Regions from separate parts of the Amycolatopsis thermophila genome, predicted to be linked through region 1. Evidence: riboswitches for the same ligand, from Rfam matches in the RefSeq annotation. Region 1 holds a riboswitch; each other region holds the start of a gene.
What was found. Region 1 has a riboswitch for S-adenosylmethionine ahead of FB470_RS31430 (aminotransferase class V-fold PLP-dependent enzyme). Riboswitches for the same ligand answer to the same signal wherever they lie in the genome.
Positions count from the first base shown of each region.

Region 1 (6,946 bases):
GGCGAGCGAGTTCGGCCTCAACGCCGACTTCACCATCCCGGGCATCACCACCGAGGCCGGCAAAGTGGTCGCCAGCACGGGGGAGGCCGAACAGGTCGAGTCGGCGATCGGGCAGGGCACCGTGCAGGCCAGCCCGTTCGGGCTGGCGCTGATGGCGGCGACGGTGGCGCACGGCGGGGCGGTCACGCCGGAGCTGTGGCAGGGCATGGAGACCCAGGTCAACACCGGGTACCGGGCGCCGCCGGGGGAGGTGATCGCGGCGCTGCGGTCGATGATGCGGGAGGTCGTCACCGGTGGCACGGCGACCGGGCTGCGCGGCCGCGGTGCCGTGTCCGGCAAGACCGGCACGGCGCAGTTCGGCGACGGCAGCCAGGCCAACGGCTGGTTCGCCGGGTACCGGGACGACGTGGCGTTCTCCGTGCTGCTGCTCGGATCGGACTCGTCGAAGCCGGCGGTGGAGGTGTCGTCGGTGTTCCTGGGCGCGCTCGGCTGACGTTTCGGCGCACGCCGAAAGGTCGCGGGGCTACCGTGGGCGTGTGGAGACGATCGCCCTCGCCGAGGTGGCCGCGGTGCTCGCCGACCCGAGCCGGGCGGCGATGTGCCTGGCCCTGCTCGACGGCCGCGCCTGGACCGTGGGCGAGCTGGCGCGCTCGGCGGGGATCGCGCCGTCGACCGCGAGCGAGCACGTGACCCGGCTGAAGGAGGCGGGGTTCGTCGCCGGGGTGAAGCAGGGGCGGCACCGGTACGTGCGGATCGCCGATCCCCGGGTGGCGGAGCTGATCGAGCACCTGGCCCAGCACGCGGAACACCGGGCGGCCACCGGTTTGCGGGATTCCCTGCGCGTGCGGCGGCTGGCGTTCGCGCGCACCTGCTACGACCACCTGGCCGGCGCGGTGGGCGTCGCGCTGCGGGAGGGGATGGTGCGGACCGGGCTGGTGGACGCCTCCGGGGGGCTCACGCTGACCGGCCGGGGGCGGGAGGTGCTGACGTCGCTGGGGGTCGAGGTCCCCGAGGGCGGGCGCCGCCCGCTGCTGCGGGGCTGTCTGGACTGGACCGAGCGACGGGACCACCTGGGCGGCGCGCTCCCCGCGGCGCTGTTCGCGCGGGGCGTGGCGGCCGGCTGGTTCGACCGGCGCGCCGACCGCGCGGTGCGGCTGCTGCCGGCCGCGGAGGAACCCCTGGCGCGCCTGGGGGTCGAGCTCCCGGACCTCGGTTCGGGCGCCGCCTGACCGGGGCTGCACCTCCGCTCCGAGGTGCCGCCGCGTGGTGCCCCGCGCGGTGCCGGATCGCCCACGAGGCGTGCCCAGGCTGCCCGCCGCGCGCAATCGCGGTTGCGCCGGGCGCCCGGTCACCACGCAAGACCACGACCGTGCGACAGTCACCCCATGCGGTTCGCTGTGCGGGTCAAGCCGGGGGCCAAGCGGGACGCCGTCGGGGGTTCCTGGGACGGCCCGCTGGGGACGGCGCTCGTCGTCAGGGTGCGGGCGCCCGCCGTCGAGGGCAAGGCCAACGAGGCGGTGCGCGAGGTGCTCGCACCGGCACTCGGGGTGCGTGCCCGTGATCTCGTTGTCGTGCAAGGGGAACGCGGCCGCGACAAGTTGATCGAGCTCACAACCGACCCGCCCGGCGCGGCGGACCGCCTGGCCTCCTTATTCTGAGAGCCTGACAAACCGGGCAGGGGAGGTGCGGGTGGGCGAGCTGCCGGTCGTGCTGGGGATGGGCGCGGCCGTGCTGCTGGCCGCCGTGCTCGCGGTCCGGTTCTCCACCCGGCTCGGCCTGCCGTCGCTGCTGCTCTACCTCGCGATCGGCGTGCTGCTCGGCGAGGTGGGCTTCGGCGTCCGGGTCGCCGACCCGTTCCTGACCCAGGCGCTGGGGCTGGCCGCGCTCGTCATGATCCTCACCGAGGGCGGCCTGACCACCCGCTGGACGGCGGTGAAACCCGCGTTGCCCCAGGGGGTGGCACTGTCCACGGTGGCGGTGGGGCTGAGCATCGCGATCACCGGCCCGGCCCTGCACTGGCTCCTCGGTCTGGACTGGCGCACCGCCCTGCTGTGGGGCGCCGTGCTGGCCCCGACGGACTCCGCCGCCGTGTTCTCCGTGCTGCGCAGCGTGGGCCTGCCCAAACGGCTCGTCGGCGCCCTGGAGCTGGAGTCCGGCATCAACGACGCCCCGGCCTACATGGCGGTCGTCGTGCTCGCCGAGGGTACCCGCGTCGACTGGTCGCTGCCGCTGCTGGTGGTCTACGAACTGTCCGCCGGGCTCGTCCTCGGCCTCGCGCTCGGGTTCGCCGGCGCGTGGGCCCTGCGCCGCGCCGCGCTGCCGGCGACCGGCCTGTATCCACTTGCGACGGTCGCGGTCTGCGTGGTGGCCTACTCGTCCGGGCAGCTGCTGCACGCGTCCGGGCTGCTGGCCACCTACGTCGCCGCGGTCGTGCTCGGCAACTCCAGCCTGCCGCACCGCTCCGACACGCTGTCCTTCGCCGAGGGACTCGGGTGGCTCGCCCAGATCGGGTTGTTCGTGCTGCTGGGCCTGTTCGCCTCGCCCGAGCGGCTGCTGGAGGCGGTCGTGCCCGGCCTGATCGCCGGGGCGGTGGTGCTGCTGCTCGCCCGGCCGTTGTCGGTGCTGATCACGCAGCTGCCGTTCCGCGTCCGGGCGCGCGAGCAGGTCTTCCTGTCCTGGGCCGGGCTGCGCGGCGCGGTGCCGATCGTGCTCGCGATGATCCCGCTGTCCCGGCAGCTGCCCGGCGCGCAACGGCTCGTCGACGCGATGTTCGTCCTGGTGATCGTGCTCACCCTGGTGCAGGGGCCCACGCTGGGCCCGCTGGCGCGCCTCCTCCGGCTGCCCGCCGACACCGAGCCGAAGGAGATCGCGGTCGATGCCGCGCCGCTGGACGAGCTGCAGGCCGAGCTGCTGCAGGTGCGGATCCACCGCGATTCGCGGTTGCACGGCGTGTACCTGTCCGAGCTGCGGCTGCCGCACGGCGCTTCGCTGAGCCTGATCGTGCGCGACGGCCGCAGTTTCACCCCGGAGCGCACCGACCGTCTCCAGCGCGGCGACCAGATCCTGATCGTCACCACCGAATCGGCACGCGACGCCGCCGAGCGCCGCATCCGCGCGGTCGACCGGGCCGGCCCGCTCGCGCGCTGGAAGGGCGAGTCCGGGACGTGAGACGCGCTGGCGCGCGGCCGCGGTCATCGGCTACGGTGTGCCGGTAGGTCATGAGTGCCAGCGTCAAGCCCCGGCTCGCTGGCCGGCAACCCTCCTTCCGCGGTGGGGTGCCCCGGGTGAGGACCTGGCTCGTCGCGAGGTGCGGCGGGCAAGCGCGGACCCCCTGGCGGGTCCCTGGACCCGAGGAGCCTTCGATGACTCTCGCTCTCGATCGTGTCGCCGCCCCCACCCTGCCCGCCGTCACCGCGACGGCGACCGTCCCGCTGGTCACCGGTGGCGCGCTGGGCTACGCCAACCTCGACCACGCCGCCAGCGCCCCGTGCCTGGAGGACGTGCGGCGCGCGGTGGACGAGTTCCTGCCCTACTACGCCAGCGTGCACCGCGGCGCCGGGTTCGCCTCGCAGGTGTCCACAAAGGTCTACGAGCGCACTCGTGACGTGCTGCGCCGCTTCGCCGGCGCCCGCTTGTCGGACGCGGTGGTGTTCACCCGCAACACGACCGACGCGCTGAACCTCCTGGCCCGCAGCGTGCCGCGGCACACCTCGGTGGTGCTGTTCGACACCGAGCACCACGCCGCGCTGCTGCCCTGGCGCGGCCCGAACGTGCACCGGATTCCGTTGCCCGCCACGCGACTGGCTGCGGTGTCCGCTGTGGACAGTGCGCTGCGGGCCTGCCCGGAGGGGCCGCGGCTGGTGGTCGTCACGGGGGCGTCGAACGTGACCGGCGAGCTGCTGCCGGTGGCCGAGATCGCGGCCGCGGCCCGGCGCCACGGCGCGCGCATCGCGCTGGACGGCGCCCAGCTGGCCCCGCACCGGCCGATCTCGCTGCGCGAGCTGGACGTGGACTACGTGGCGCTGTCCGGGCACAAGCTGTACGCCCCGTTCGGGGCCGGCGCGCTCGTGGGCCGGGCGGACTGGCTGCGCGCGGCGGACCCGTACCTGGCCGGTGGCGGGGCGACGAAGGCGGTGCGCCGGGACGGCGACGGCATCGGCGTGGCGTGGCAGTCCGGCGCCGAACGGCACGAGGCCGGTTCGCCGAACACGGTCGGCGTGTACGCGCTGGGCGTGGCGTGCGAGCGGCTGGCCGCGTCGTGGGACGCGGTGGCCGAGCACGAGCGCGCGCTGCTGGAGCGGCTGCGCCGCGGTCTGGCGACCGTGCCGGGCCTGGCCGAGCTGCGCCTGTTCGACGGCGCCGCCGAGCGGGTCGGGACGGTGAGCTTCGTGCTCGACGGCTTCGACCCGGGCTGGGTCGCGGCGGTGCTGTCGGCCGAGTACGGGATCGGCGTGCGCGACGGGGCGTTCTGCGCGCACATCGCCGTGCGGCGGCTGGTGCGGCGCACGGGGCGGGAGGGGCAGCAGGCGCTGCGGGTGAGCCTCGGCCTGGGCACCACGACCGAGCACGTGGACCGGCTGGTGACCGCCCTGCGGCAGATCGTCGCGCGCGGCGCCCGGTGGACCTACGCGGTGGTCGACGGCCGGTGGGCGCCGGCGCCGGACCCGCGGCCGCTGCCGGGGTTCCTGGCCTGAGCGGGGACCGCGACCGGGCGGGCGGGCCTGACGTGGACAATGGCGGGGTGAGCAGTGACCCCCAGCCCTCCCCGGACACCGTGCCGGACGAGCAGCAGGTGAGCCCGCCCCCGAAGCGGCGCGCCCTGCTGCTGGCCGTGATCGCCGTCGTCGTGCTCGCGCTCGACGTCGTGACCAAGTCGGTCGTCGTGGCCACCCTGGCGGGGCACGAGCCGGTCCGGATCCTCGGTGGCCTCGTCTACCTGCAGCTGATCCGCAACCCCTTCGCGGCCTTCGGCATGGGGCCCACCGGCGGCACCTGGATCTTCGGCATCGTCGCGATCGGCGTCGTCGTCGCGCTGATCTGGTTCGCCGGGCGGCTGCGGTCGGTCGGCTGGGCGGTCGGGCTCGGGCTGATCCTCGCCGGCGCGGCGGGCAACCTGGCCGACCGGCTGTTCCGCGCCCCCGGCGTGCTGCGCGGGCACGTCGTCGACTTCGTGTCGCTGTTCGCGCCCAACGGCGACGTCTGGCCCGTCTTCAACGTGGCCGACTCGGCGATCTGCGTCGGCGGCGTGCTGATCGTGCTGCTGTCGCTGCTCGGCCGCGAGTACGACGGGACCGTGAAGGGCAGGGCGAAGCGGTGAGCGCCCGGATGCTGCCCGTCCCCGACGGGCTCGACGGCATGCGCGTGGACGCGGGCCTGGCGAAACTGCTCGGCCTGTCCCGCACGGTGATCGCCGAACTGGCCGAGTCCGGTGACGTCCTGCTGGACGGCCGGCCCGCCGGCAAGTCCGACCGCCTGTCGGCCAACTCGCTGCTCGAGGTGACCCTGCCCGAGCCGGACAACCCGGTCGAGGTGGTCGCCGAGCCGGTCGACGGGCTGCGCATCGTCCACGACGACGACGACATCGTGGTGGTGTCCAAGCCGGTCGGCGTCGCGGTGCACCCCAGTCCCGGCTGGACCGGTCCCACCGTGGTCGGCGGGCTCGCCGCGGCCGGGTTGCGGATCTCGACCTCCGGCGCCGCCGAGCGCCAGGGGGTCGTGCACCGGCTCGACGCCGGGACCACGGGCGTCATGGTGGTGGCCAAGAGCGAGCACGCCTACACGGTGCTCAAGCGCGCGTTCAAGGAACGCACGGTCGACAAGGGCTACCACGCCGTGGTGCAGGGCCACCCCGATCCGACGCGCGGCACCATCGACGCGCCCATCGACCGGCACCCCCGCCACGACTACAAGTTCGCCGTGGTCGCCGGCGGCCGCCCGTCGGTCACGCACTACGAGGTGATCGAGGCCTTCCGCGCCGCGTCGCTGGTCGACGTCAAGCTGGAGACGGGGCGCACCCACCAGATCCGCGTGCACTTCTCGGCGCTGCGCCACCCGTGCGCGGGGGACCTGACGTACGGGGCGGACCCGGTGCTGGCCCGCAAGCTCGGCCTGACGCGGCAGTGGCTGCACGCGCGCACGCTCGGGTTCGCGCACCCGGCCGACGGCCGGTGGGTCCAGTTCGAGGCGCCCTACCCGGACGACCTCGCGCACGCGCTGGACGTGCTGCGCGCGGAGAGCTGACGCCCGCGACGGCGCCGGCCCCAGCGGGGCGGAAGCGCGGTAGCGCCAGAGCGTGTCTAACACTGTCTTTGTCCAGGTGATCAGGACATGCAGGACGACTGCTGATCGGTAGACGATGGCCAACGTGTCGTAACGAGTAGCCGGGGGCCCGCCACGGTTCGGGCAGGGTGAACCGTCGTTCGACGACGCTGCGACCTCGGTGGTCCGCCGCGTCGAAGGCAGGCGGTCGCCCGCGTGCCGGAACCGCGGCGTTTGCGGTGCCTAGGCTGGTCAGCTGGCTCGGGGATCACTGTGGTGACGCCGCGGGCGCGCAGATGTCCCCGGTTCGTCGCCGACCATCCGGCGAGGCCGCATCCGACAGCAACTCGCACCGCCACACCACCAGCAGCATCCCAACAACCAGCCGAAACTGGTGTCAGACACGCGCTAGTCCTCCAGGGACCAGGTCAGCGAGCGCTCGTCCGGCTCGGGCCGGGGGCTCCAGCGCACCGACACCACGCGGGTCGACTCGGCCAGCACGTAGACCGTGTGCCCGCCGGCCGTCTCGCCGGGCTGGACGCCGATCTTGTGCGGCGGCCGTGAGGTGAGCGACACCGCCGCCTTGGCGATCGCGGTTCCGTCGGCCGTCAGCAGCTCCAGGTAGTTGTCCGGCAGCGACACGAACGGCACCGGGCCGGTGTTGGTGACCTCGGTGTGCACCACGACG
Region 1 is NZ_JAUSUT010000001.1:6,407,686-6,414,631, reverse strand. It holds gene FB470_RS31450 (penicillin-binding transpeptidase domain-containing protein) at 1-493, shown strand, start outside; gene FB470_RS31445 (ArsR/SmtB family transcription factor) at 537-1,229, shown strand; gene FB470_RS31440 (DUF167 domain-containing protein) at 1,386-1,658, shown strand; gene FB470_RS31435 (potassium/proton antiporter) at 1,690-3,168, shown strand; SAM riboswitch class IV at 3,215-3,329, shown strand; gene FB470_RS31430 (aminotransferase class V-fold PLP-dependent enzyme) at 3,363-4,694, shown strand; gene lspA (signal peptidase II) at 4,742-5,317, shown strand; gene FB470_RS31420 (RluA family pseudouridine synthase) at 5,314-6,240, shown strand; gene FB470_RS31415 (AsnC family protein) at 6,667-6,946, opposite strand, start outside.

Region 2 (6,946 bases), 3.3 Mb from region 1:
GAGGACATCGCGCGCCGGTGCGTCGACGCCGGCTACGTGCTGTCGTTCGCCGGGACGGTCACGTTCCGCAACGCCCGCGCGCTGCAGGCGGCGGCGAAGCTCGTGCCGTCCGGGCAGTTCCTCGTGGAGACCGACGCGCCGTTCCTGACGCCGCACCCCTTCCGCGGACGGCCGAACGAGCCGTACTGCACCGCTTACACGGTCGAATTCCTCGCGGACCTCCGTTCGGAAGACCTGGCGGGCGTCTGTTCGGCGGTATCCGCCGCGGCCGAACGCGTCTTCCGGCTCCCGTCCGTCACGTCGCGTTGAACGGACTGCGACATTCGTGGAACGCAACCATCCACCTGGAGGAGTGACGAACGCCACGACATTCCGCCCGGTGTTTGCGCAACCCGCCGGGGTTCGTTACTGTCCCGTGACCGTGCCGCATGATCGCTCGAACCGGGCGGGAGCGGGACACCCGGAGTCAAGCCAGTGCAGGTCGGGATCGGGGATGGCGACGACTCCGGGAGCCGTAGTGCGAAAGGGATCGACCTGCTGTGACTGGTAGTAGACGGGCTGACGCGCGCCTCGACGAAACGATGGACTGGTTCGAGTCCAGCCGTGGTGGCGCCGTGGGCACCCTCGACTGGCCCGATGACGCGTTCTCGGACGACCTGTCGGTCACCGAGCACGACATCCGCACGGTGCTGGGCACGGACGCGGACGATCTCATGGCCGAGGCCGAGATCGACGTCGACGAGCTGATCCGCCTGATCAACGCCGAGACCACGATGCTCCCCGCGCTCGCGGTCCCCGACGCCGTGGCCGAGGACCGCACCGCGGTCGCCGAGGCCGAGGCGGAGCCGGAGAAGGCGCTCGTCACCGCCGTCAAGACCTGGAAGCGCCGGTTCCTCCGGGGCTCGGTCCTGGCCCTGCTGATCAGCCTCACCGGTGGCGGCGCGGCCGCGCTGGCCATGAACAAGAGCGTGACCGTCGACGTCGACGGTCACACGCAGACCGTGCACAGCTTCGGCAAGACGGTCGGCGAGGTCCTCGAGGACGCCGGTCTCACCGTCGGTGAGCACGACGCGCTGTCCCCCTCGCCGCAGGCGCCGGTCGGTGACGGTGGCGTCATCAAGCTGGAGCGCGGCCGCAAGCTGAACCTGGTCGTCGACGGCGAGGCCCGCGAGTCGTGGGTGCGCGCGTCCAGCCTCCAGGAAGCGATTTCCCAGCTGGGCCTGAGCGACAAGTTCGGCCCGGGCGCCGCCTTCTCGATGCCGCTGACCGCGGAGCTCCCGCTGGACGGCGCGACGGTCGAGGTCAAGACCCTCAAGCACGTCACCCTCTTCGACGGTGACGCCGCCCCGCGCCAGGTCGACACCACCGCGGTCACCGCGGAGGAGTTCCTCGGCCAGCAGGGCCTGTCGCTCGGCCCGGACGACGAGATCGACGGTGGTCTGGGCCTGAAGCTGGCCAACGGCGCCGAGGTGCACATCTCCCGCACCGGCGTGTCCGTCATCAACCAGGAAGAGGACATCGAGCCCGACGTCCAGGAGATCAAGGACTCGACCCTGGAGGCCGGCAAGGAGGTCGTCGACGACCCGGGCACGGCCGGCAAGAAGCTGGTGACCTACCGGATCACCAAGCGCAACGGCAAGGAAACCGACCGCGAGGAGCTCTCGACCAAGGTCCTGGTCGAGGCCAAGCCGAAGATCGTCCGGGTCGGCACGAAGCAGCCCGTCGTCAGCGACGGCGCGATCTGGGACCGCATCGCCCAGTGCGAGTCGACCGGCAACTGGGCCGCCAACACGGGCAACGGCTACTACGGCGGTCTGCAGTTCGACAAGGGCACGTGGGACGCCTACGGCGGTGACGCCTACGCGGCCTACCCGCACCAGGCCACCCGCGAGCAGCAGATCGCGATCGCGACGAAGGTGCGCGACGACCGCGGCGGCTACGGCGCCTGGCCCGTCTGCGGCAAGAAGGCCGCCGGCTGACCCTCCCCGGATATCCCCGATGATGACCCCGGCCCACGGCCGGGGTCATCGTCGTTTTCCCGGCCAGTAGCATTTCCGGCGTGACCGCACTGCTCGGACCAGCCGAGATCCGTGGGCTGGCCGCCGAGCTGGACGTGCGGCCCACGAAGAAGCTCGGCCAGAACTTCGTCCACGACCCGAACACGGTCCGCCGCATCGTCGAGCTGTCGAAGGTCACCCCGGACGACCACGTCCTGGAGATCGGTCCCGGGCTCGGCTCCCTGACCCTCGGTCTCCTCGCCTCGGGCGCGCGGGTCACCGCGGTCGAGATCGACCCGGTCCTGGCCGGGCGCCTGCCGGCCACGGTCGAGGAGCGCGCACCCGAAGCCCGGGGGCGTTGCACTGTCCTGACGCTCGACGCCCTGAAACTCCGGGGCGCGGATCTGGCGGACGAGCCGACGCACCTGGTCGCGAACCTGCCCTACAACGTCGCCGTCCCGGTGGTCCTGCACCTGCTGGCCGAGCTGCCCTCGCTGGCGCACGGTCTCGTCATGGTGCAGACCGAGGTCGCCGACCGGATGGCCGCCGGGCCGGGCAGCCGCACCTACGGCGTGCCGAGCGTGAAGATCGCCTGGTACGGCCGGGCCCGGAAGGTCGCGCCCGTGCCACGGGCCGTGTTCTGGCCGGTACCCAACGTCGACTCCGCGCTGGTCGGGTTCGAACGGTCCGCGGAGCCGGTGTCGGACGCGGACCGGGACGAGGTGTTCGCCGTCGTCGATGCCGCCTTCGCCCAGCGCCGCAAGACGTTGCGGGCGGCCCTGTCGTCGTGGGCGGGGTCGGGCGAGCGGGCCGAGGCGATCCTCCGCGCGGCCGGGATCGATCCGCGCACGCGGGGCGAGCAGCTCGGGGTCGCCGACTTCGCCAAGATCGCGCAGGGCAAGGCCTTGCCACCGTTGGTGTGATCTCGCACCCGTAAGCCTTGCGAAGAAGATGTGAAGTCCGTTCTACTCTTTGAGGTATCCATCCCGAGCGGCTGAGAGACCTGGCTCGCCGAAGCCGCAGCAACCACCCCACCCGGGGGCAGGTGCTAACGCCAGGACCGATGGAGGATTCCTGTGTATCGCACGATGCTCACGAGGCGCCGCGTGGTCGACGAATGTCGTCGCACGGTCTGTGCGTGTCGTCGCTGACCGCTCTTCCTTCCACCACCCTTCTCCTGTCTTCGCCTGACCGTCCTCAGTGGACGGTCTCCCTGGTGTGCGGTCGGCGCGTACGCGCCCGTTGTGCTGGAGCCTTTCGTGATCACTGTCGAAAACCTGACCAAGTCCTTCCCCGGTGCCCCCGCGCCCGTCCACGCCCTGCGGGACGTGAGCGTCGACGTGCCCGCCGGTGCCCTCTTCGGGGTCGTCGGCCCGGCCGGCTCGGGCAAGTCCACCCTGGCCCGCTGCATCGCGCTGCAGGAGAAGCCCGACCGCGGTGTGGTGCGCCTGGACGGCCTCAACACCACCGGTCTCGACGGGCGGAAGTTGCGCGAGGTGCGCCGCCAGGTCGCGGTGCTGGACGCGCAGCCCGTGCTGCACGCCGAGCGCACCGTGGCCGGCAACGTCGCGGCCCCGCTGGAACAGCTCGGCCTCGAGGGACCGCAGCGCCGCAGCCGGGTCGGCCGCCTGCTCGACCTGGCCGGCCTGACGCAGCGCGCCGCGCTGCGCCCGAGCGAGCTGACCCCGGGTCAGCGTCGCCGCGTCGCACTCGCGCGTTCCCTCGCGGCCGGTCCGGCCGTGCTGCTGGCCGACGACCCGACGGCCGGCGTCGGTGCCGAGGAGACCGGCGCGGTGCTGACCGTCCTCGACCGCGCCCGCGCGGAGCTGGGCGTGACCGTGCTGCTGACCACCCAGGACGGCGCGGCGGTGCGGCGCGTCTGCGACGGGGTCGCGGTGCTGGAGGGTGGCCGGCTCGTCGAGCAGGGAACCGTGCTCGAGCTGCTGTCCAACCCGGCCAGCAAGGTCGCGCAGAGCCTGCTGCCCGCGATCGACACGCCGCGGTCCCAGTCGGCGAGCTACGACCGGTCCGCCGACGTCGTGCTCATCGGCTTCGCGGCGGTCGGCGCGCTGCTGCCGGAGGCCTCGGCCCGGTTCGACGTCGAGCTCGCCACCATCGGCGGCGGCCTCACCCGCGTCGGCGACACCCCGGTGGCCCGCTTCCGCATCGGCGTCAACGGCGCGCAGGCCGACACCGCGCTGGCGTGGATCGCCGACCGCGGCGCCCACGTGGTGCAGCCGAAGGAAGGCCCGAAGAGCGTCGTCGCGGCCTGACCGAACGCGCGCAGGAGGGGCGTCCCGGACGGGGCGCCCCTCCTCGTCTCACTTGGTGGTGCGGGCCAGGAACCCGACGGCGATCGCGCCGAGTGCCACGACCCCGGCCGCCCACCCGTTCGCGACGGCGTAGCCGTGCACGGTGGCCGCCGGCAGGCTCAGCCCGGCCGCGGAGGCGGTCGCGCTCGCGGCGATCGTGTTCAGCGACGCCGTGCCCAGCGACGCGCCCACCTGCTGCGAGGTGGTGATGAACGCCGAGGCCACGCCCGCGTCCTTCGCCGCCACCCGTGCGGTCGCGATGTTCATGACCGTCGGCATCGCCAGCCCGGCGCCGGCGCCGAGCACCAGCTCCATCGGCAGGATCAGCGACGCGTACGACGTGTCGACGGACAGCTGGGTCAGTGCCGCGAGCCCGGCGGCCATCAGCAGCAGCCCGATCACCAGCAGCGGCCGCGGCCCGGTCCGCGGGATCAGCCGCCGCGTGAGCAGCGTCGACACCGTGACGTTGGCCAGCAGGAACGGCAGGAACGCGACACCGGCACCGAGTGCGCCGAAGCCCATGATCGCCTGCAGCTGGTAGGTGATGAACAGGAACATCCCGAACATGCCGAACGCGGCGATCGCGATCGTCAGGAAGCCGGACGAGCGGGCCCGATCGGACAGGACCTGCAGCGGCAGCAACGGGTTGCTGACCCGGGCCTGCCGGAACACGAACGCGGCCAGCAGCACCACGGCACCGGTCAGGCAGCCGAGCACGATGCCCGACCCCCAGCCGCGGGTCGCCGCTTCGGACAGTCCGTAGACCAGCCCGCCGATCCCGGCGCTGCCGAGGACCCCGCTGATCCAGTCCAGCCGCGTCGAGCGGTGGCCGGGCACGCTCGGCAGCACGAACCAGCCGGCGAGAGCGGCCGCGATCGCGATCGGCAGGTTCACGTACAGGCACCAGCGCCACGACGCGTACTCGGCCAGCGCGCCGCCGGCCAGCAGGCCCAGCGCACCGCCGGACATCATGATCGCGCTGAAGATCCCGAACGCCTTGGCGCGTTCCTTGGCCTCGGTGAAGGTCAGGGTCAGCAGGGAGAGCGTGGACGGCGCGAGCAGCGCGGCGAAGACCCCCTGCGCCGCGCGGGCCGCGATCAGCAGGCCGGGGCCGGCGGCCATCCCGCCGACCGCCGAGGCGGCGGCGAACCCGAGCGCGCCGACGATCAGCGTGTTCTTGCGGCCCAGCCGGTCGGCCAGCCGCCCGCCGAGCAGCAGCAGGCCGCCGAAGGCGAGCGTGTAGGCGCTGATCGTCCACTGCCGGGCGACGTCGGACATGCCGAGGTCGGCCTGCGCGGTGGGCAGCGCGATGTTGACGATCGTGGTGTCGATGATGACCAGCAGCTGGGCGAGCCCGATGACGCCGAGCGCCCACCACCTTCTGGAGTCCGTTGGCGCCGACACCGGCGCCGGAGCAGCTGTTGTCACGATGGAACCCCCTGCTCGAGACCTGCGTTAGACTGTGGGCGACCATTGCTAGTCGGCCGACAAGCAATGGCGCTGACGGCACGGTAGGCCCATTGCTAGCCGGTCGTCAAGCAAAGATTGAGAGTTCCTCAGGAAGGACGGTCATGGCGGGGCGGCGGACCGACACGCGCGAACGCATCCAGCGGGTCGCGCTGGACCTGTTCGTCGAACAGGGTTACGAGAAGACCTCGCTGCGCGAGATCGCGGAGAAGCTCGGCGTCACCAAGGCCGCGCTCTACTACCACTTCCGCACCAAAGAGGACATCGTCCACAGCCTGATCGAGGACATCGGCGTTTCGCTCGACGAGATCGTCGAGTGGGCGCGGCAGCAGGACGACCCGGTGCGGGCCCGGGAAGAGGTCCTGCGCCGGATCTCCGGGCTGATCCAGGGCCGGTTCGGGCCGATCATGCGGTTCATGCAGGACAACCAGCCCGCGCTCAAGGAGCTGCACGCCGGGCACGTCCTCGCCAAGCGGATGAAGGAACTGTTCCGGTTCATGGGCGCCGACGAGAGCGATCCGGTGGCGCAGCTGCGCGCCCGGCTGGCGCTGGTCGCCCTCATGGTCGGCAACAACCCGCAGTTCCTGGACGAGAACCCGACCGCGGCGTCGGCCGACGTCGCGTTGCGCGTCGCACTGGAGCTTGCCTCTCCGCGGCCCGGAGCGGGCACGTAGGCTTGACGGGTGCTCGCCGTCGTACCGCCACCTGTCACCGTCAGGGTGCCCTCGAAGATCAACCTGCACCTGTCGGTCGGCGACCTGCGCCCGGACGGGTTCCACGACCTGACCACGGTGTTCCACGCGCTCTCGCTGACCGACGAGGTCACCGTCGCGCTGGCCGAGGAGCCGGGCGTCGAGGTCTACGGCGAGGGTGAGCAGGTGGTCCCGACCGGTGGTGCGAACCTCGCGTGGCGCGCGGTGGAGGCGCTGGCCGCCCACGTCGGCAGGACCGACGGCCCCGCCAACGTGCGGGTGGTCCTCCGCAAGGGTATCCCCGTCGCGGGTGGGATGGCCGGTGGCAGCGCCGACGCGGCCGGCACGCTGGTCGCGCTCGCGTCGTTGTGGAAGCTCGACATCGGCCGCGACGAGCTCGCCGAGATCGCGGCGAAACTCGGTTCGGACGTGCCGTTCGCGCTCTACGGCGGCACAGCGCTGGGCACCGGCCGCGGTG
Region 2 is NZ_JAUSUT010000001.1:3,129,725-3,136,670, forward strand. It holds gene FB470_RS15600 (TatD family hydrolase) at 1-309, shown strand, start outside; gene FB470_RS15605 (resuscitation-promoting factor) at 582-1,979, shown strand; gene rsmA (16S rRNA (adenine(1518)-N(6)/adenine(1519)-N(6))-dimethyltransferase RsmA) at 2,060-2,920, shown strand; SAM riboswitch class I at 2,976-3,067, shown strand; gene FB470_RS15615 (methionine ABC transporter ATP-binding protein) at 3,257-4,270, shown strand; gene FB470_RS15620 (DHA2 family efflux MFS transporter permease subunit) at 4,319-5,713, opposite strand; gene FB470_RS15625 (TetR/AcrR family transcriptional regulator) at 5,881-6,450, shown strand; gene FB470_RS15630 (4-(cytidine 5'-diphospho)-2-C-methyl-D-erythritol kinase) at 6,460-6,946, shown strand, end outside.
Region 2: linked by a shared signal. The riboswitch ahead of FB470_RS15615 (methionine ABC transporter ATP-binding protein) and the one ahead of FB470_RS31430 (aminotransferase class V-fold PLP-dependent enzyme) in region 1 are both predicted to bind S-adenosylmethionine.

Region 3 (6,946 bases), 6.0 Mb from region 1:
AAGGTACGCACTCCAGGTCTCGTCACGGTCGCGGCGGGGTCGCGGGTGGCGGACGCGCTGCGCGCGGCGGGCGGCGCGATCGAGGGCACCGACGTCACCGCGCTCAACCTCGCCCGGAAACTCGCCGACGGCGAGCAGATCTACGTCGGTGTCCCGCCTCCGCCCGGGGTGCCGCAGCCGGCCACGAGCAGCGCCACTTCGGCTCTGGTCGATCTGAACACGGCGACGGCGGAACAGCTCGATGCGCTGCCGGGCATCGGCGAGGTCACCGCCCAGCGCATCGTCGACTGGCGCACCAAGAACGGCGGTTTCCGGTCGGTGGACCAGCTGCGCGAGGTCGAGGGCATCGGTGAGACGCGGCTGTCTCGTTTGCGCGAGCAGGTGACGGTGTCGTGATCACCGGCGTGGAACCCGTGGTGCGGCACGACTTCCGACTGGTTCCGGCCGCGTTGTCGTTGTGGCTCGGGGCATTGCTCGGACTGCTCTGGATGTGGTGGATGCCCGCGGTCTGTGGTGCGGCCGCGGTGGTGGTGTCCGTGCTGTTGTTGATCAGACTGCGACGGGGTGGCTCACGCTGGTGGGCGGGCGCGGTGGCGTTGCTTGTGGCCGGCCTGTTGCTGACCGGCCCCCTGGCCCTGCGGTTCGGCCGTGCGGAGCACGACCCGTTGCGCGCCCTGGCCGATCAGGGAAGGGAGGTGGCGCTGCGGATGCTCGTGACGGAACGGCCGAAGCCGATCCGCTCCGCGGGGTACGCCGATCAGCAGGCCGGGCCACGATCAGTCGTCGTCGCAGGCGAGGTCCTGCACGCCGAACAGGACGGCCGGGCGGTCCTCACGTCCGGACGCGTGGTGCTGCTGGCACCCTTCGCCTCCTGGAACGGGATCGTTCCGGGCCAGGAGGTGATGGCCACCGGCGAACTGGCCCCGCCACGGGATGCCGATCTGACGGTGGCTGCGGTGTACGTGCGCGGGCCGCCGTCCGGCGCGACCGTTGCCCCGTGGTGGCAGCGTGCCGCCGAGTCGATGCGGGCGGCGCTGCGCCGGGCTTGCGCGGTTCTCCCCGAGGAGCAGGCCGGTCTGGTGCCGGGTCTGGTCGTGGGTGACACCAGCGGTCTGTCCGAACGGCTCGACCGCGAGTTCACCGACGCCGGGCTGACACACCTGATGGCGGTCAGCGGCTCCAACGTGGCCATCGTGTGCGGCGCGGTCCTGCTGTTGTTGCGGCTGCTGCGCGCGGGGCCGCGGCTGTCGGCGGTGCTGGCCGGAGTGGCACTGGCCGGGTTCGTGATCCTGGCCGGCGGGGAGCCCAGTGTCCTGCGTGCCGGGGTGATGGGCGGCATCGCGCTGCTCGCCCTCGCGCTGGGACGACAACGGTCCGTCGTGCCGGCCCTGGCCGGCGCGGTGTGCGTGCTGGTGGCGTGGGACCCGGCGATGGCCGTCAGCTTCGGTTTCGCGCTCTCGGTGATCGCCACCGCCGGGCTGGTGCTACTGGCGCCGCGGTGGGCGGAAGTGCTCCAGCGGCGCGGGCTGCCGCCGGGCTTCGCGGAGGGCCTCGCGGTACCGGCGGCGGCGTTCGTCGTGACCGCGCCGGTGGTGGCCGGGATGGCCGGGCAGTTGAGCATCGTCAGCGTGGCGGCGAACGTGCTCGCCGCTCCGGTGGTCGCCCCGGCGACCGTGTTCGGGGTGCTCGCCACGGTGGTCGCGGGTGTCTGGCCGACTGGTGGCGAGCTGGTCGTGCGGTTGGCCGGGCCTGAGGCGGGGTGGCTGATCCTCGTCGCCCGGCGGGCGTCGGAGGTGCCTGGAGCGGTGTTGCCCTGGCCCGGCGGGTGGTGGGGTGGGGCGCTTGCCCTGGCGGTCGCGGTCGCTGTGGTGCTGGCTCTGCGGCGACGACGGCTACGGGTGCTGCTGGCGCTGGTGCTGGCCGGGGTGCTACTGCTCGTCGTTCCGGGCCGGGTCATCACGCCCGGGTGGCCGCCGCCGGGCTGGGCCGTGGTCGCGTGCGACGTCGGTCAGGGTGACAGCCTCGTCCTGGCCACCGGCGAGCCGAAACGGGCGATCGTGGTGGACACCGGGCCCGAGCCGGGGCCGGTGGACCGGTGCCTGGACAGGCTGGGCGTCGACCGGGTGCCGTTGGTGGTCCTGAGCCACCTGCACGCCGACCACATCGGCGGGCTGGAATCGGTGTTCGAGGGACGCGCCGTCGGCGGGATCGCCGTCGGACCGGGCCGCCGCCCGGACTGGGCCTGGCGGCAGGCCGGCCAGATCGCCGCGCGCCACGGAGTCCCGTTGCTGGAACTGGAAGCCGGGCGCCGGCTGGAGTGGCCGTCGCTGAGCCTCGAAGTGCTGGGGCCGGCCTTTGTGTCCGAAGAGGAGGATGACAACGACGACGGCACGCAGATCAACAACAGCTCGGTCGTACTACGGGCGCGGACACCGGCGGGCAGTGTGCTGCTGACCGGTGACGTCGAACTCGCGGCGCAGTCCGACCTGCTGGCCGCGGGAGCCGATCTGCACGCGGACATCCTGAAGGTGCCGCACCACGGGTCGAGGTTCTCGCTGCCCCAGTTCCTGGCCGCGGTGTCGGCGCGGCTGGCGCTGGTCAGCGTCGGTTCGGGCAACCGGTACGGCCACCCGAACCGCACGACACTCGACACCCTGACCGCGGACGGCGCGCTCGTCGCCCGCACGGACACCGACGGCGACACCGCGGTGATCCCGGACCAGACCGGCCCCGCACTGGTGCGCCGGGGAAAGTGAGGTGGGAGTTGCTCAGAGCCCGAGAGCCTCGTGCACGGCCGCCGCCGACGGCTTGACCGTCGCCTTAGGACCGACACGGTTCTCGATCGCGTCCAGCGTCTTCAGGCCGTCACCGGTGATCAGCAGGACGGTCTCGGCGTCGGGGTCGATCTTGCCGGCCTCGATGAGCTTCTTCGCCGTCGCCACGGTGACGCCACCGGCGGTCTCAGTGAAGATTCCTTCGGTGCGGGCCAGCAGGCGGATGCCCTCGACGACCTCTTCGTCGGTCACGTCCTCGATCGCGCCACCGGTGCGGCGGACGGTGTCGAGCACGTAGGGGCCGTCGGCCGGGTTGCCGATCGCGAGCGAGCGGGCGATGGTGTCCGGCTTGACCGGCTGCACCACGTCGTGACCGTTGCGGAAGGCCGTGGAGACCGGCGAGCAGCCCGCGGCCTGGGCGCCGAACACCTTGTACGGGGTGTCGTCGACCAGACCGAGCTTGGCGAACTCGCGGAAGCCTTTGTCGACCTTGGTCAGCTGGGAACCGGACGCGATCGGCACGACGATCTGCTCCGGGATCCGCCAGCCGAGCTGCTCGGCGACCTCGAAGGCCAGCGTCTTCGAGCCCTCCGAGTAGTAGGGGCGCACGTTGACGTTGACGAACGCCCAGTTCTCGTGCTCGGCGGCGAGCTCGGTGGCCAGGCGGTTGACGTCGTCGTAGTTGCCGTCGACGGCAACGAGGTTGCCGTCGTAGACGGCGGTGGTCAGGACCTTGGCGCGCTCGAGCGAGGAGGGGATCAGCACCACCGACTGCCAGCCGGCCCGGGCGGCGGCCGCGGCGACGGCGTTGGCCAGGTTGCCGGTGGACGGGCAGGCCAGGGTGTCGAAGCCGAACTCGCGAGCCGCGGCCAGGGCGACGGCGACGACGCGGTCCTTGAAGGAGTGCGTGGGGTTGCCGGTGTCGTCCTTGACCCACAGGCTTTTGACCCCGAGAGCCTTGGCGAGCCGGTCGGCCTTCACCAGCCTCGTACAGCCGGGCTCGGTGTTCGGGATCTCCTCGACGTTCGAGGGGACCGGGAGGAGCTTCTTGTAGCGCCAGATGTTGCGCGGCCCGGCCTCGATGTCCTCGCGGCGCACGCGGCCGAAGTCGTAGCCGACCTCGAGGGGCGAGAAGTCCTCGGCGGAGACGAACTCCGGGGCCAGCGGCTGGCTGTGCCCCTCTTCCTTCGAGACCAGCTCCACGGCGGGGCCGAGGTCGACGGTGCGGCGGGTGGCGGTCGAATCGAGGGCTGCAGTCATCGCGAGGTTCCTTTCCTCATCTGTCCCGCTGACGCGGGCCGGAATTGGCACCGTGGTCGTCAGCTACCTCGCGGAATCGAGATGACAGGCTGACGCCGGTTGCCGGGGCTTCGTCGGGCCGTTCCCTCTGCCCCTCTGGATGAGCGGTATTCAGTTGTCGGGGTTGTCGTGCTGCGGCAACGCCCGGCTAACAACATACGGCACGCCGATCCGGAGGCGCCATGCCCCTGCGGGGTTCATCACGGTCCGGCGCTGTCGGTGGTCCGTGGCAGTATCTGAACCGTGACCGCGCCGGCAACCACCTCCGCACCCTTGCAGCTCGTGCTCGGCGAAGAGGAGCTGCTCGTCGAGCGCGCCGTGCGCGGGGCCCTCACCCAGGCCCGGCAGGAGGACCCGACCGCCGAGCTGACGAAGGTCCGCGTGTCGGATCTCACCCCGCCCGCCCTGGCCGAGCTGGTCAGCCCGTCGCTGTTCAGCGAGGGGCGCGTGATCGTCCTGGAGGGGGCGCAGGACATCGGGCAGGAGCTGGCCGACGCGGTGCTGGCCTACGCCAAGATGCCCGCCGACGGGGTCGTCCTCGTCGTCGTACACACCGGTGGCGGGCGCAGCAAGGCGGCCAAGGCTCTCCCGGCCGCGCTGCGCAAGGCGGGTGCCCTGGTCACCGAATGTCCGAAGATCACCCGGCCGGCCGACCGGGAGTCGTTCGTCCGCAACGAGGTCCGTCAGGCCGGGGGCAAGATCGACCCCGCCGGGGTAGCCGCCCTGATCGATGCCGTGGGGGCCGACCTGCGGGAACTGGCCGCGGCGGCGTCGCAGCTGGTGGCCGACTCCGGAGGCCGGGTCGACGAGGAGGCCGTGCGCCGCTACCACCGCGGCCGCGCGGACGTGACCGGCTTCGCGGTGGCGGAGAAGGCGGTCGCGGGGGAGCGCGGTGCGGCCCTCGAGGCGATGCGGTGGGCGCTGCAGATCGGCGTGGCGCACGTCCTGATCGCCGACGCCCTCGCCGACGCGGTCCGGACCATCGCCCGGGTCTCCGCGGCGGGTCGCGGCAACCCGAACCAGATGGCTGGTGAGCTGGGGATGCCGCCGTGGAAGATCCGCAAGGCCCAGGGACAGTCGCGCGGGTGGACGCAGGCCGGTCTCGCTGAGGCGATGGCGGTGGTGGCGCGCGTGAACGCCGAGGTCAAAGGCCAGGCCGCGGACCCGGCCTACGCGCTCGAACGGGCCGTCCTGGAGCTGGCCGCCGCGCGCGACAAGCGGTAGCCGCTCCGCCACGGTGCCAGCGGACCCGGGCAGCGGCGCCCGACCGGGCCTGGGTGGGGAACCGTCGTCGGGGTGCGGGCGATGGTGGCCTTGGCCGGTGGCGCGGTAGGTGATGCGGTGCTGGTGGCCCCGGTCGGCGGCGCCCTGGCTGGCCGAACGCCGGGAACCCGGCGGACGGGCTCCGGTTGATGGCGGCGCTTGGGCGGGTGAGGCACTGGGTAGCGCGGTGCCGGTGGCTGTAGTCAGCGGCGCCCGGCCGGCCTTGGGCTGGGAGCCGGGCCGGGGTGCGGGCGATGGTGGCATTGGCCGGTGGAGCGCTGGGCGATGCGGTGCTGGTGGCGCCGGTCGGCGGCGCCCTGTCCGGCCCTGCGCTGGGTAGCGTGCTTCGGTTGCTGGTGGCGTCCGGGCTGGTGGAGCGGCATCGCGCCGGTCGGGCTGGTGGAGCCCTGCGTAGCGCGGCGCGGTGGCTGGTCGTCAGCGCTTGCCCGGCGTCACGCGGGGAAGCTGGGTGACGGCCGCGATCGACGCTGCGCTCGGGGCGGTGGAACGCCGGGTAGCGCGGGGGGCGTGGTCGGCGGCGCTGCGGACGATAGAACTCCGGGTAGCGCGGGCGCCTTGCTCAGCGGCGCTCGGGACGGTGGAACGCCGGGAAGCCGGGGCCGCGCGGCGTCCGGCCGGCGTCGCTCCGGCGCCGGCCGGACCCGGCAAAACGCGAGGGGCGGGCACCCTGCCGGATGCCCGCCCCTCGGAAAGATCAAGCTCAGAGCTGGTTGACGCGCTTGGCCATCGCCGACTTCTTGTTGGCGGCCTGGTTCGCGTGGATGACGCCCTTGCTGGCGGCCTTGTCCAGGGCGCGAGCGGCAACCTGCTGCAGCTCGACGGCCTTGGCCTTGTCGCCCGACTCGGCGGCCTCGCGGAACTTGCGGATCGCGGTCTTCACCGAGGACTTGACCGACTGGTTGCGCAGGCGCGCCTTCTCGTTGGTCTTGATGCGCTTGATCTGGGACTTGATGTTGGCCATGAAGGCGCTCCTTCGATCTGTCGGTGGCTTCGCTGCCGCGCTGTACCGGCCCCGGCGTGCGGGTTTCCTCCCTGGCGGAATGCCGCACGGCAACGACCGTCAAGGTTAGCAGGGGGTTACGGTGGCACTTGCACTGGCTGGGGAGGGGAGAGGTGAACGGGACCGCGCTGGGGTTGGTGCTCCTCGCCGCCGTCGTGCACGCCGGGTGGAACCTCGCGGCCAAGCGGGTCGACGCCGGGGCCGGGTTCGTGTTCCTCTACTACACCGTCTCGGCCGTGGTCTGCGTCCCGATCGCGGTCGTGACCCTCGTCGCCCAGCATCAACGTCCACAGTGGATCTGGTTGCCCGCCGCGGTCCTGACCGCGGTCTTCCACGTCGCTTACGGGGTCGTGCTGCAGCGCGGCTACCGGGTCGGCGACCTGTCCGTCGTCTACCCGCTGGCGCGGGGGAGCGGGCCGCTGTTGTCGGTCGTCGCGGCCGTGGTCCTGTTCGGCGAGCGGCCCGGATGGCTGGGCCTGACCGGTGCACTGCTGGTCGTGGCAGGCGTCCTGGTGATCGGCCTGGGACCGCGGTCGGCGGGGGACGCGCGTGCCCGGCGGGCCGGGGTCTTCTACGGGTTGCTGACCGG
Region 3 is NZ_JAUSUT010000001.1:412,936-419,881, reverse strand. It holds gene FB470_RS01910 (ComEA family DNA-binding protein) at 1-396, shown strand, start outside; gene FB470_RS01905 (ComEC/Rec2 family competence protein) at 489-2,756, shown strand; gene thrC (threonine synthase) at 2,769-4,034, opposite strand; SAM riboswitch class I at 4,048-4,180, opposite strand; gene holA (DNA polymerase III subunit delta) at 4,317-5,297, shown strand; gene rpsT (30S ribosomal protein S20) at 6,058-6,318, opposite strand; gene FB470_RS01885 (EamA family transporter) at 6,471-6,946, shown strand, end outside.
Region 3: linked by a shared signal. The riboswitch ahead of thrC (threonine synthase) and the one ahead of FB470_RS31430 (aminotransferase class V-fold PLP-dependent enzyme) in region 1 are both predicted to bind S-adenosylmethionine.